DNA from 2 places in the Corynebacterium sp. H113 genome. Region 2 is predicted to be linked to the other one. Evidence: riboswitches for the same ligand, from Rfam matches in the RefSeq annotation. Region 2 holds a riboswitch; the other holds the start of a gene.
The links. Region 2 has a riboswitch for thiamine pyrophosphate ahead of WG938_RS03755 (ECF transporter S component). Riboswitches for the same ligand answer to the same signal wherever they lie in the genome.
Positions count from the first base shown of each region.

Region 1: it holds a riboswitch for thiamine pyrophosphate, as region 2 does, so the genes downstream of both, thiO (glycine oxidase ThiO) here and WG938_RS03755 (ECF transporter S component) in region 2, are expected to answer to the same signal.

Region 1 is NZ_JBBHKZ010000004.1:274,966-282,281, forward strand. Features, by position in the region: gene WG938_RS09555 (TrkH family potassium uptake protein) at 1-1,071, shown strand, start outside; gene WG938_RS09560 (potassium channel family protein) at 1,131-1,790, shown strand; gene WG938_RS09565 (thiamine phosphate synthase) at 1,806-2,594, opposite strand; TPP riboswitch at 2,611-2,714, shown strand; gene thiO (glycine oxidase ThiO) at 2,706-3,866, shown strand; gene thiS (sulfur carrier protein ThiS) at 3,943-4,173, shown strand; gene WG938_RS09580 (thiazole synthase) at 4,202-5,017, shown strand; gene moeB (molybdopterin-synthase adenylyltransferase MoeB) at 5,017-6,246, shown strand; gene WG938_RS09590 (DUF2853 family protein) at 6,371-6,688, shown strand; gene otsB (trehalose-phosphatase) at 6,730-7,316, opposite strand, start outside.
Region 2 is NZ_JBBHKZ010000002.1:553,016-560,331, reverse strand. Features, by position in the region: gene WG938_RS03765 (energy-coupling factor transporter transmembrane component T family protein) at 1-24, opposite strand, end outside; gene WG938_RS03760 (ABC transporter ATP-binding protein) at 21-1,517, opposite strand; gene WG938_RS03755 (ECF transporter S component) at 1,524-2,174, opposite strand; TPP riboswitch at 2,174-2,321, opposite strand; gene WG938_RS03750 (hypothetical protein) at 2,368-4,317, shown strand; gene WG938_RS03745 (hypothetical protein) at 4,433-4,699, shown strand; gene WG938_RS03740 (alpha-amylase family protein) at 4,806-6,122, opposite strand; gene WG938_RS03735 (M20 metallopeptidase family protein) at 6,119-7,316, opposite strand, start outside.

The DNA of each region.
Region 1 (7,316 bases), on a different contig from region 2:
GGTCTCATGGTTGCCGGCCGTCTCGGCATCAACCGACGCGCTGGCGCTCGTGTGGAGGGACGCGGTGTCGATCTGGGTGAAGTTTCGTGGGTTGTTCGCGCAACCATCATTTTCACCGTGATAATCGAGCTGTGCTTGGCTGTCCTCCTCTCTTTCCGCTTCTACTACGCCTATGACTATCCGTTACCGCGTGCGATCTGGGAAGGCATTTTCCACGCGATTTCCGCATTCAACAACGCTGGCTTTGCGCTGTACACGGACAATGTCATCGGCTTCAACACCGATGCCCTGGTGATCCTGCCACTCGCATTCGGACTCATGGTCGGCGGTATCGGTTTCCCTGTCTTACTTGAAACTTTTCGACGATTCCGTCGTAAAGCACAAGGACAACCAGCACACCGCTGGAGTCTGACAGCACGGTTCACGTGGATCGGTACCGCCATGTTGGTGCTCGCTGGCTTCGTGTTGGTGGCTGCAGCGGAATGGAACGGCGCGTTGAAAGGACTCAGCGGGCCGGCCAAGGTGCTGAACGCGTTTTTCGCAGGCGTGAGCCCTCGTACTGCGGGATTTAATGCGTTGGATTATTTGGATTTCCATCCGTCAACACTGCTCGGCACGGATATTTTGATGTTCATCGGCGGCGGTTCCGGTGGTACTGCGGGTGGTGTGAAGATCACGACGGTCGCCGTCATCGTCGCTGCGGTGCTCGCGGAAATTCGCGGTGAGAAAACGGTGTCGATTCAGCAGCGACAAATTAGCCCTCGTATCGTTCGTCAATCGTTGGCGGTTTTTGCGTTCGGTGGTGTGCTCTCGATCGGCAGTTTGGTGGCCATCATGTTCATGGCACCTCAGTTCACCACTGATCAGATTGCGTTTGATGTGGTGAGTGCGTTTGCAACCGTTGGCTTGTCAACGGGCATCACCCCAATGCTTCCCGCCGGCGCCCAAGGTGTGTTGATCATGCTCATGTTTGCTGGTCGCGTTGGTCCCATCGTGCTGGCGACGGCGTTGGCTGCACGCACGAAGAATCGGCTTTACGAATTCCCGGAAGAACGACCGTTTATCGGTTAGCTCGTCACTGCAATTACCCATCCGCGACTTACCCGCACTTTTAATCAGGAGAGATCCTCATGTTTTCACGTCGAGCTGACACCTCACCCGTGGTCATTCTGGGTATGGGCCGCTTCGGCCAGGCCCTTGGCGAAGAGCTTCGTGCTAACGGTATCGAAGTTCTCTGCGTTGACTTTCGCGAGCGTGTAGTCCAAGAATTGTCCGCTACCTTCGACCATGTTGTCACCGCCGACACGACGCAGCCGGAAGTTCTGCGACAGCTCGGTGTGCATGAAGCCGAGCGAGTTGTCATTGCCATCGGCAGCGACATCGAAGCATCGCTGCTGACCGCATCCGCGGTCGTCGATATGGGAGTACCCCTGATTTGGGCAAAGGCCGATAATCAAGCTCATGCGAAGATCCTTGGACAAATCGGAGTCCATCACGTGATTCGCCCGGAGGCAGACACCGGACGTCGCGTCGCGCACCTAATCGGTGGCAAGGTACAGGACTATCTGGAGTTCGACCGTGATTTCGCAATCGCCAAGATCGTGCCACCCGTTGCTGTGCAGGGCAAGAACGTGAGCGAGATCAATGCGATTGCGCCCGTTACGGTGCTCGCGCTGCGTCCACGGTGTGAACGATTTCGGCCAGCACTTGATGACGATATCGTCAACGCTGGCGATCTGCTGATTGTGTCGGGGCCCGTCGAAAAGCTGGAGGACTTCGCTAGTGACTAGGGGAGTAGCGGGCATTTAGCGCTGGGTGATTGCTTCCTTCAGCATCCGCGCCGCTTCCTCCGGATTGGCAGCATCGGTAATCGCACGAACCACAACGATGCGTTCTGCACCCGCGTCGATGACCTCGCCGACCCGCTCCTGATCAATGCCACCGATAGCCCACCATGGCTTTACAGGATCGACAGTGACCGCCCGGCGCGGATCGGTGACGTCAGCAACGCTGCGTTGGCCGGCTTCGGCTGAGCTGGCAGCACGTAATTGCGCGACTGCTGCAGCTGCTGCTCGCACAGTGTCGAGGCCAACTGCTGCACGATTCGGCTTCGTTGGAGTAGCCCATACTGGTCCGATCACTGCGTAGTCGATACCAGGGTCTGCGAGAGACTCGGCGAACATGTCCGCATTGCGGTTGGAACGCCCGACGAGCATGTCGTCGCCAAGCAAACGACGCACTTGCGCAGTAGTGAGATCCTCTTGGCCGACATGGAGAATATCCGCATCGACGAGGGCCGCTACATCCGCGCGGTCGTTGACTGCAAAGAGGCGATCATGCTCGGAGGCGACGTCGGCAAGTACTTCGACGGCGTCGATTTCGCTGCGTGCATCGATCTTCTTATCTCGCAGCTGAATGATGTCCACGCCACCTTCGTATGCCGCGTGCAGGAATTCGCGTAGATCACCGCGATCGGCACGCGCGTCAGTGCAGACGTAGAGGCGGGCTTCGCGGAGCTTCGCTTGACGACGCTCACGCGCAGGCGATACCGCACTGTTGCCGGTGATGGGCTGTAACAAAGGTTCGGAAGCCATAGGCCTATGATAGGGGTAACAATTCCGCGGGAGCCTCGACCGAGGGGCTGAGAGGGCGCAATGCCGACCGCTACACCTGATGCGGGTCATGCCGCCGGAGGGAGGAAGGCAGTGGACACTGCCTCAAAGCCTGAGCAACAGTCAGACCAGAAGTCCGTTGTTGTTGCTGGTGCAGGCATTATTGGGCTGGCTACTGCATGGCGGTTGCTGCGCCGTGGCTGGCAGGTCACTGTGCTTGATGCCGAACCGGTTTCTGGCGCATCCTATGCCGCAGCTGGCATGCTTGCACCCGTCAGCGAAGTGGTGTGGGATCAGCCGACGCTGTATCCGTTGATGATTACCTCTGGCGAGATGTACGCGGAATTTGCGCAGGCAGTGGCCAAAGAATCCGGCGAGAATGTCGGCTATCTCGACAGCGAAACGTTTGTGTGTGCTGGTGACGCAGCTGATCGACAGACGCTGACCGACCTGATGTCGTTGCAACACCAGATGGGTATGGAAGTACGTCGGATCACTGCGTCTGCTGCGCGCCGGGCTGAGCCTGCTCTTGGCCCAGGTTGTGTCGGGGCCGTCGAAATTCCCGGCGACCATCAAATCGATCCCCGCTTGTTTACCACTGCTCTGCTGAAGATTCTGCGGCAGCAGGTCGTTCGCGCTCAGGTATCCGAAGTTCTTTACGACGGCGATCGCGCCATTGGGCTACGCGATACCGAAGGCAGCGACTACCTGGCAGATGAAGTCCTGTTGGCAGCAGGGCTGAATACTGGCGATATTGCCGGTTTGCCAGACACCTTGGAGCTACCACTTCGCCCTGTGTATGGCGATGTGATCCGTATGAACGTGCCACAGCGGCTGCAGCCACTGGTCACTCGCACAATTAGGGGCATTGTGCAAGGCCGACCGGTGTATATCGTGCCTCGGGCAGATGGCTCAATTGTTCTGGGTGCGACCTCCCGCGAAGACTCCATGTCGGGTGTGTCTGCCGAGGGCGTCCACCAACTTCTTCGTGATGCCTACCGGCTCGTACCGGGCATTCTCGATTGCGAAATTACTGAACTGACGACACGCGCTCGCCCAGGTTCTCCAGACGACGTTCCAATGATCGGTCGAGTTGCCCCACACTTGACGGTGTCCACCGGATACTTTCGACATGGAATCTTGCTCGCTGCTGTCGGTTCCCTAATTGGCGCTGACGTTGTGTGTGACAACGACGTTGATCAAGACATTGCTACTGCCGTTGATCCGTGGCGCTTTAGCGATGCCCGGCCGTGAATGCGCAACCTTGTAATGCGCAATCGTGACTAGACCAAAAGACACCCCACTAGACGTGACACGAAAGGCCACCACCATGACCACCACTGTTAATGGCGAGGCATATGAGCCACGCGACAACGAAACGATTCTTGACCTCGTCACTGCTCATTCTGGTCGCGAGCTATCTAACGATGGAACGCCGGCAGATGGTTCACGTTTGGGAATCGCGGTTGCTGTGGATGGGGTCGTCGTCAGGCGAACCCAGTGGGCGCAAACACCGGTAGCTGGGCAGATCGACATTGTGACGGCAGTGCAGGGCGGCTAAGAGCGAGAGCTAGAGGAGACTTCTGATCATGACTGACAACACTGCAGGCACCTTGAACATTGGCGGGTTGAGGCTGAATTCGCGCCTCATCATGGGCACGGGTGGCGCGACGTCGATGGATACGCTGGAACGTGCGCTTATTGAATCGGGCACGGAGCTGACGACGGTCGCGATGCGTCGTTTCGCAGCTGGGTCGCAGCAATCAATTTTTGCAATGCTCGAGCGCAACAACATTGCCGCGCTGCCAAATACTGCTGGCTGCTACACCGCGCGTGATGCAGTGTTGACAGCACAGCTGGCGAGGGAAGCGCTGGAGACAAATCTGCTGAAGCTCGAAGTCATTGCCGACGAAGACACGCTGCTGCCAGATCCAGTGGAACTCGTCGCTGCGGCAGAGGAACTGGTCAATGATAATTTCGTTGTGTTTGCGTACACCAACGACGACCCGGCGTTGGCTAAGCGACTTGAAGATGTGGGCTGTGCTGCGGTGATGCCGGCCGGTTCGCCTATCGGTACTGGCCTGGGTATTTTGAACCCACACAATATTGAACTCATCGTGGAACGCTCTCAGGTACCAATCATCTTGGACGCTGGCATTGGCACCGCCTCCGAAGCTGCGCTGGCCATGGAGCTCGGTTGCGACGCGGTTCTTCTCGCATCTGCTGTCACTCGCGCACAAGACCCCGTGGCCATGGCGCGCGCCATGAAGTTCGGAGTCGAGGCAGGTTACACAGCTCGCAATGCAGGGCGCATCCCACGACGGCGTTTGGCACAGGCAAGCTCGTCGTTCGATGGCATCATCACCGAACGCGTGGGTACCTCCCGCGAGGAAGAGTCGTTGTAGTGGCAAGGCAGCCAGCGACCGCGGTACCACTTCCGCGTTTGTCCGAGCGCGATCTGCGCAGATACGCGCGACACTTGACCTTGCCGGGCTTCGGCGGAGACGCGCAGCGTCGACTGCGAAATTCTCGAGTACTTGTCATCGGTGCAGGCGGTCTCGGGTCGCCGGTTTTGCTGTATCTGGCTGCGTCTGGGGTCGGACATCTCACAATCATTGACGACGACACTGTCGATGAATCCAACCTGCAACGGCAGGTTCTCCACCGTGAAAGCGATATTGGCCGACCGAAGGCCGAGTCTGCGCGCGACGCAGTGTTACGACTGGACTCGGAAATGTCGGTTGAGGCGATCGTCGGCAAGATCGACCCGGACAATGCGTGTGAACTGTTCGAGAACCACGACATTGTGCTCGATGGAGCCGACAACTTTGCGACGCGGTACCTATCCAACGACGCCGCCGAAATCACCAAGACACCCCTGGTATGGGGAACGATCTCGCAATTCCAAGGGCAAGTGTCGGTGTTCTGGCCCGGGCGTGGGCCAATGCTCCGCGATTTGTACCCGGACATTCCCGACCCCGACTCCGTCCCTTCGTGCGCAGCCGGTGGGGTGCTTGGTGCGATGGTTGGCCAAATCGGCTCCATGTTGGCAATCGAAGCCATCAAAGTATTGACGGGTGTTGGCGAGCCAGCGATCGGGCGCCTTTTGCTTATCGACGTCCTCGTGCCAGAAGTTCGCACTCTACAATTCACGGCCGATCCCGATAGGGAACCGGTCACAGATTTGTCGGATATCGAGGACGTATGTGGTGACTCCGCGTACTGGGCAGAGGAATCTGAGCAGGAGCGGAAGGAGCAGCAGCAAACTGCCGATGCGCCTATCAGGGATGGAATCTCGGCGTATGAAGCAGCCGACATGTTGTCGAGCAGCGACGTGCAAGCGATTCTTGTCGATGTACGCGAAGCGCCAGAACTGACTCAAGCTGCAATTGATGGCACCATTCATATTCCTCTGGGGCGAATTCGCCAGCAGGGATGGGCAGCGGTCGCACGGTCTGTGCTTGACGATTCGGTAGCTACTGCCACCGATGTCATCGTCAATTGCCGATCCGGTCAGCGGTCCCAACACGCCATTGACATTTTCATGATGGATCCAACAACGCCACGGGGAATCCGGCTGCACAATCTCAATGGCGGAATTCTTGCGTGGTTGACGGGGCCAGGAGCGTCGTAAAGCAAATGCACCTATGCTGGTAGATGAAGCTTTTCGATAGCTTTCAAAACCACATGGGTGTCGCAGCGACAGAGTTGTGTTTGGTTGTCGGTTGGCGTTGCCCAGCACTACCTAGGAGGACACAATGGCCGACTGGATTGCCGATGTCAAGAAGTACGCACCCGACGCAGATGACGCGGTGCTGGAGAAGATGCTCACCACGTACCGTTTGGTGCTGAGCAAGCGTGACTCATCGCTTGTATCATTCAGCGATCCAGCTGAGCTGGCAACTGTGCGTGAGAATTTCTTGAAGAAGAAGCTCGGCCTTACCGACGATGACGCAACGCTAGATGCCGCGATCGCTGAAGTTGGCGAAAAGATGAAGGACGGTACCGTCAACGGGCGCTTGGCTGTCTACTACTTGCTGGCTGAGAAGTTCGGCAAGCTGGACGTGTTCAAGTAGTCGCGAGCGTCGGTCAGATGTGACATCAAGCAGACACGACGTCATTCAGACAAGAACGTAGCCCTCGCATTAGCCAGCGCGGTGAGATAGTCGGCGACAGCGTCGATATCCGCAACGCGGTGGCGTGCGAGGGTTTCGCCGTCTCCGACCTTGATGCCGAAGTCGCCGTCGCCCAGCACTCGGAATCCGTTTTCATCGGTGACGTCGTCGCCAAGAAATACGACGCAGGAAGCCCCGAAGTCGGCCTTTGCCCGCTCAATCCACGTTCCCTTTGTGATGTCCAGGATCGAGAACTCGACGATGCCCTTGCCATTTGTCATCGTCACTTCACGGTCCGCGTACTTCCTCGCCCACAGCGCACGCGATCGCTCCATGATGTCCTCAGCTTCTGCAGGATCACGCTGCTGTGTGCCAAGCACATGTGTCACCAAATTCACCGGCTTCTTCTCCACAAAAGCACCCTCATGCTTTGCGACGACCGTCTCCAAATCGTCTCGCAATTCCGCATAGATTTGCTGCTGCTCGGGCGTGAGAGACACCGCCTGCGTGGATGATTCAGCGCCGTGAGAGCCGACGAGCATGACCTTTTCGCTAGTGGGGCAAAGCGTCGATAGAGTCGCGAGCTCGC
Region 2 (7,316 bases):
ATTCGTTCCAGCAAGGAGATTCATGGGGTCACCTCGCCTTCGCCACGTTTCGGTTTGTCACGTCCTGATGTGTCATGGCCACCGCCGCTCGGCCGACCCACATCAATAACTCGATCGCCCATCGCCGCGACCACCAACGGATCGTGCGTTACCGAGACTACGGTGACTCCCTTGTCGACCAACTCACGCAAATACTTCAGCAACTCCACAAATGTCAGCCGATCTTGCCCAAACGTCGGCTCGTCAAGAATGACAGCTGCCGGCGCAGTAGCAAGCATCGTCGCCACTGACAGTCGGCGCTTCTCTCCACCTGACAAGGTGAAGGGGTTCGCATTTGCGAGGTGCGACAGTCGAAGTCGTTCCAGTAGCGCATCCACTCGCTCCAAACCGTCCGGATCTTTCACCAAACGCGGCCCAAGCTCCAGTTCTTCCCGCACGGTCGCCGCCACAAACTGATGCTCTGGAGCTTGAAAGACATTCCCAATGCGAGTTGCCAACTGCTTGGATTTCCACCGAATTGGCTCTGGTTTTGCTTTACGACGCAGCTGTTCCGATGCCTCCACCGTCCCTGCCAACGGAGCCAAGAGGCCACCGAGGGTTAACGCCAGTGTCGATTTTCCACTGCCGTTCGGCCCCACCAGACACGTACTGGCATGAGCAGGTATCTCGATGTTGAGGTCGCTACGCACCGGCGCGGAGTAACCAATGGTGAGGTGATCCGTCCGCAATGCCCACTCGGCAGTATCTGCCACGGTGCGTGCTCTGGAAACCTCTGGTGCAGGACCCGGGAGCCACACACCCGCTGCCCTGAGGGATTCTCCGTAAGTAGCAATAATGTCTGTCGGCGCGCCGTCTGCAATGATCGTGCCTTGGTCACCGACAACAAGCACACGGTCGACATGGTCAATCCAGGTATCGACTCGATGCTCCACAATGACCAGCGCAGCACCAGTGGTGTGTGCTGCATGCAAAGCGGCGTCACGAAGCTCTGTGACACCAGCAGGGTCGATATTTGCAGTGGGCTCGTCGAGGCACATCACTTTTGCGCCCATCGCCAATACCCCGGCAATAGCGAGTCGCTGTTTTTGTCCACCAGATAGCTGTTCCGTCGGGTGATCGAGTGGCACATCCAGCCCAACGATCTCAGCTGCCCGACGCACCCGCTGCCAAATCTTGTCGCGAGGCACGCCAAGGTTTTCAGCACCGAAGGCAATATCGTCGCCAACGCGAGCCGAAATCACTTGCGAATCCGGATCCTGCAGCACCAAGCCCACCACGCCACGCATGCTTTCAGCGGGGTGTCCGTGCACGGTGAGAGTGCCGATGCGCTCGCCGTCGGTGTCGTCTCCAAGTACACCTGCGATCCCCGCAAGCAGGGTCGACTTTCCAGCGCCCGATGCGCCGAGCAATAGCACTTTCTCGCCCGCGTGAATATCGAAAGTGACATCGTAGAGGGCAGCTTTACGACGTCCTGCATGACGCCACCCGAACCCTCGGGCAGAAACAACGACGGTCATGGTGAACTAGACTTCGCCACGCACCTCGCGGCCGGCAGCGAATCGGTCCAGTGCTCCAGTCTTGGCTAACGCACGAGTCAGCAACCACGCAACCAGGCCAGCCAGGATTGCACCCGAGATGAACAGAGTCGAAGCGTAGATCATCTTGAACTCAAGTGCTTTAGCAAGGTTGCCAGAGGTGAACAGCTCGAGGGCGAAAGCTCCCAATCCCGCGAGAGCACCGGACAACATCGATACTCCGAGGCCGAACTTGCGGTACATCAACAGAAGGAAGATCAATTCCGCGCCCAGTCCCTGTGCCAGACCCGAGTACAGCGTGGAGATTCCCCACTGGCTGCCCAACGCTGCGGATGCAGATGCAGCAATGAGCTCGACGAAGATGGCAGCGCCTGGCTTGCGGATAATCAACATGCCCAGCGGACCACCCAACAGCCACACACCTACGGCGAGTCCGCCCAAGCCAGGGGTCACTGCATCCAGCGCTTCAAACCATGTCCCGCCAACGATGTTCCACACCAGGAACACCAAACCAACAGCAACGCCGAGAACAGCCGCGGTGACAATATCAATCACTCGCCACGACAATCGCGATGTTTGCGCTGACTTTCCAGCCACTGGTGTCGATGTCGACGCTTTGTCGTTGCTCACATTGCTCATGGAAAAAGCCTCCCAGCTTCCTTCGCCGGCATGACCCGGACAGGTTCTAGCGGTCAAAAACAGCCTGAGCCGTGTTTTCCTCTCAGTTCTTCGTGCCTTGTTGCCGCGTTGGACAAGAAAGCTGCTAGAACTCCCGCGTGGATTTCGCGTTGAATGCTACCACCTAGGGCATACCTCCCTTATGTTTAGTTTTATGACCGCACAGCGTGACGCAACAGCACTTGAGCATCCTCGCAGCCTTTCTAAGCTTCAGACTTTGACGCCGAAGCAATGGATGGTGGGGGTTGCCCTCATTGTGGTGGCGCAGCTTCTCGGTCGTGTCTGGGTGTTAACTGGTCGCACTTTTTACTGGGACGACTTCATCATCGTGGGCCGTGGCGCACATACTTCGCCGTGGTCCACTGATTTTTTGCTTCAAGAACACGATGGCCATCTCGCACCCCTGTCATTCCTCGTGCAAGGGTTGGTCAACCAGATCGCACCATGGCAATGGTGGCTGCCCGCCACGTTAATGCTGGTGGGACAAGCCCTCGCCACAATTTTGATGGCCACAGCCCTACGCCGCATTGCTGGCCGTACCTGGGTCGCACTCGGCGCATTGGCGATCTCCATGCTGACACCACTCACCCTGCCAGGGTCGACGTGGTGGTCCGCCGGTATCAACGCGCTTCCCATGCACATTGCGATGGCGGGACTCACCGCATTGGCCATCCGTATCTCTTTTGCCCCGATCGCGGAATCTTCGCTTGACGACGATTCGTCGCAAAGCAAGAACGTACCTTCCACACAGCCCGGTCGATTGAGTGGCACCAGTTTGGTCATTGCTGCAGTTGGGGTCATGCTCGCGTGTGGTTTCTTTGAAAAGTCCCTCGCTGTGATGCCGGTGGCTCTCATGGTCACGATTTTTGTGGCGTACATGCGCCGGGAGCGGATTGGAAAGGTGTTGCACCGTGGCCGCACTTTGTGGCTCGTCACCGGTGTGCTGACGGTGCTCTGGGCGGTGCTGTATGCGGTGACATCACTGAACACAGCGCGTGAGACAGCAGGGACACCTCGCATGGAGCTGTTCTTCAACGGATTCGGTCAGCTCCTCGCTGGGCTCGCAGGCGGACCCTGGCTATGGGATCGCTGGGCACCAGGGCAGCCATTCGCAGCGGCACCAACTGGACTCATTGCTATCGGTGGCATGCTCATTCTTCTGACGTCTGCAGTCAGTGTCGGTCGGGACAGTCGCGCGTGGGCACCATGGCTCGGCTGGCTGGTATACGCAACCACCGTGTTGTTGGTGATGACGGTTGTTCGTTCCGGAGTTCACACTTCTGATGTTCTCGCCCATACCCTGCACTACTACGCTGATGTCGCACTTGCGCTCGGTTTTGCTATCGCAGCGTCGTTCATGGGGATCAACTTTGAACATTCAGCTCCGCCACTTCCGCAACGCACTCGTGAGCTGATTTTGGTGTTGGTCATTGCGTTGGGGTTGTCGTCAGCGGTCTCCGTCGTCACGTTCCGCAACGCGTGGCGTGAAGACACAACCGAGCAATGGCTCGAGACCGCGAACTCTTCGTTGGAAAAGGCACGTGCTGACAGTCCGACCATTTTGGATCAGTCAGTGCCATTTGAAGTACTCCTGCCAGTCGCGGCACCAGCGAATACCTACTCGCGAATTTTCGCAGATGTTAGCGAGGATAAGCGTCCGGCATTTGCACGTGTCACAGACAAGCCACGAATGTTCTCCAACGACGGTTCCGTTGTTGACGCCGCGGTAACACCGGTGACGCGCATCGCCCAAGGAGATGTTTCAGAATGTGGAACCGAAGTTAAGGCGAATGCTTCGGGTACGGCGCAGGTGGATATCCCGATGTCGGACATCATCAAGCTTGGCGATTGGGTGGCTGAGTTCAACGCAACCGCATCATCCCCAATGGATGTGCGGCTAAGCCTGCCCAATCCATTTGAGAACGACGAGCAAACACGCAATGGATCCACTGCGGTCCATGTCGGGACCGAGTTGTCCAGGCGTTGGGTCGCCGTTTCTGGTGGCGGAAACACCTTCCGTGTGAATATTGAGAAGGCGGATCCACATGCTGTTTTGTGCGTCGGCGCGGGGGCGATTGGCCCGCTGGTTCCCGCTAATCCCTGAGAATCTACTAGAATGTCTGTAAGAATCTCATTCGTGAAGACGCATGTACTCGTGAACTAATAGCCACAGGTACAACGTGCACAGCTTTTTCAGCTTTCTAAGAGGAGTCCATTTCATGCGTAACCGCTTTGTTGGCGCCATCGCCGCTACCGCTATTGCCGCTGCAGCCCTGGTTGCTTGCTCGCCACCGAATGAGCAGCCTTCGGATATTAAGGTCACCGACCAGGAGAAGGCTGAAAAGCCTTTGGGCACCGGCTCGAAGGATTCCAAGAAGGAAGACACCAAGAAGTCGGGCGCTGAATCTGAGTCCGCTTCCGAGTCGGAAGCTGCTGCAGAATCTGAAGCTCCTGCAGAAGGCGCTGCTGAGCCAGCTGCTCAGTAAAGCTCCGCTTAGACAAAATCTCACCAAAAACCCGCTCGCTGCGACGGTCCATTGACCGAGTCGAGCGGGTTTTGTCGTGTTCCGTATTAGTTTTTGTGGCTATGAATTAGGATGCCGGGAAACGGAAATCGACGGAATCCCCTACTGCGACGGTTGCGGTTGGTGAACCGTCGATGCTCAGCGTCACAGTCAGCTGACTGTTGCTACCATCCGTTGCCTTGGTGACGTAGGACAACTTCTCGTTAGCCACCTCGGTGATCTCCGTGATGGCGGTGTGCAACCAAGGATGACGACGTCGCAAAGCAATCAGCTGCTGATGTGCCCGCAGGATCCACTCTCCGATAGGCGACAATTCGTCTGGAGAAGGTGGCATCAATGGGCGAACCTGATCATCACCACCAGCACGATCCTCCTTCACCCCGGTATAGCCCTGTTCATCGCCGTAATAGACCACTGGCAAGCCACCAACGGTCATAAGAACAGTCAATGCCAGAACAGCCTTGTCCTGCCCTACCTTGGACGCAATGCGCGTGACATCATGGTTTCCAACGAATGTCAACGGCACAAAGGTTTTGAGAAATTCATTGTGGCGCTTGAGAGTCCACTCAAGCTCAAAGAAATTCTTCTCCTTCAGCGAAGACCAAATTGACTTCCACAGCTCGTACTCTGTGACGGCATCGAAAGTCGAGGTTCGGACAATATTCGGGTAGTCGCCATGAATGACTTCACCGTAGAAATAGGCATGCGGATACTTCTCACGCAAACCAGGAAGAATTTCGGCCCAGAACTTCGGATCTACCGCGTAAGCAGCGTCTAGACGCCAGCCGTCGACACCCCGTGCCAACCAGTAATCCATGACCGAGGCAACAAACTCCTTCGTCGCTGTCGACTTGTGGTTGAACTCGATCAGATCGAAGTTGCCTTCAAAGCACGGTGCGGACGGTGGATTAACCGAACGATCGATGTCGAACAATTCGGCTTCCGACGAATCAGGATCCTCCAGTGCAGTACGGAACATCGGAGCTTGGGAGCCGATGTGGTTGAACACGCCGTCGAAAAGTACCTTGATTCCTCGATCATGAGCATGCGCGATCAATCGCACCATGTCGTCCTCAGTACCAAGCCGGGGATCGATACGGAAGTAATCGAGCGTGTCGTAACCATGACTCGTCGATTCGAAAACGGGCCCCAGCTGCAGGACATTCAAGCCCATTCCCTGGATGTAGTTGAGCCACGGCAACATACGATTCAAACGCGGTTCATGCTCAACTGGAGCGCCAGGAGCGGACTGCACAGCAATTTCGTGTTCGTGGATTGGTGCACCGACAAAACCCAGCGGATACACGTGCCAGCCAATTGCATGCTCCACCCATGCTGGGCTTGGCACGCGCTCCGAAGAAGGTCGGACAGTGTTATTACTCATAGTTTCCTCTTTACCACTTCTGCAGCCTTAGATTGTGGAGTGCCGAATCCTGGTTTCACAGGTCGTGGCGGCAGTATTCCTGCAGGCTCCATGCGATTCTCGCAGTCTTGTGGCATTTCCGGTGCAGCTGGGAATCCAGGGGCGAGTGCATCAAGAGCAATCTGCACTTCCACCCGAACTCCGGCATTCATGGCACGCTCAACGACATCGAACCGAGAGTTGTGGAGGAAAAATGGCATGCCCACTTCCGGACCGCCGCCACCGAGGAACATATAGCAGCCAGGGACTTCACGGGAGAAATAGGAAAAGTCATCCGACGGCGACCATGGTTCAGCCGCAAACACTCGATGTTCGCCAATGGCCTTGACCGCAGCGTGCCAAGCACGATCCGAAGCTCTGTCTGCATTGACCACCATTGGGTAAGGAATTTGCCACTCGAAATTCGCCTGAGCACCATGAGCTGCACAAACGCCGTTGACCAACGTTTCGATCCGATGACAGATTGACTCCCAGTCACTTTCGTCAACAGAGCGAATGGATACTTCCAGCCTCGCGGTATCTGGAATGACGTTTCCGACTTCGCCGGAATGCAACGCACCCACGTTGACAATGTTCATGTGCCTCGGATCGAGGTTTCGACTGACAATAGTGTTCAGCAGCATCGTCGCTTCACTGGCGACAAGAACAGGGTCGACGCTCAGCTGCGGATTCGAGGAGTGTCCACCACGACCGCGAATGCCGATGGACACGATCCCCGACATCGTGGACACGCGACCTCGGCAAATACCGACGTGCCCCACTGGATGTGGTGCGACATGGAAAGCGTAGACCTCATCGAGCTCGTCTGCAGCGCCCGCTGCCACCAATTCGCGAGCGCCACCAGGGAGGGATTCTTCGGCGTGCTGGAAAATGCACACCACCTTGCCATGCAACTGGTCACGCATGCTCTGTAGAATCTTGGCGGTGCCGAGCAGCATGGCCGTGTGCACATCGTGTCCACAGGCATGCATAACGCCCGGGTTGCGGGAAGCGAACTCCAAACCTGTTTCTTCTTGGACAGGTAGTGCATCAATATCAGCGCGGAAGCCTACTACGCGCCCAGTTTCAGGGTCGCCTGCAGTACCGGCAATGGTGCCAATTACGCTCGTAGGGGTCAGTCGAACGGTCGTGATCCCCCATTCCCGCAGCAGCTCT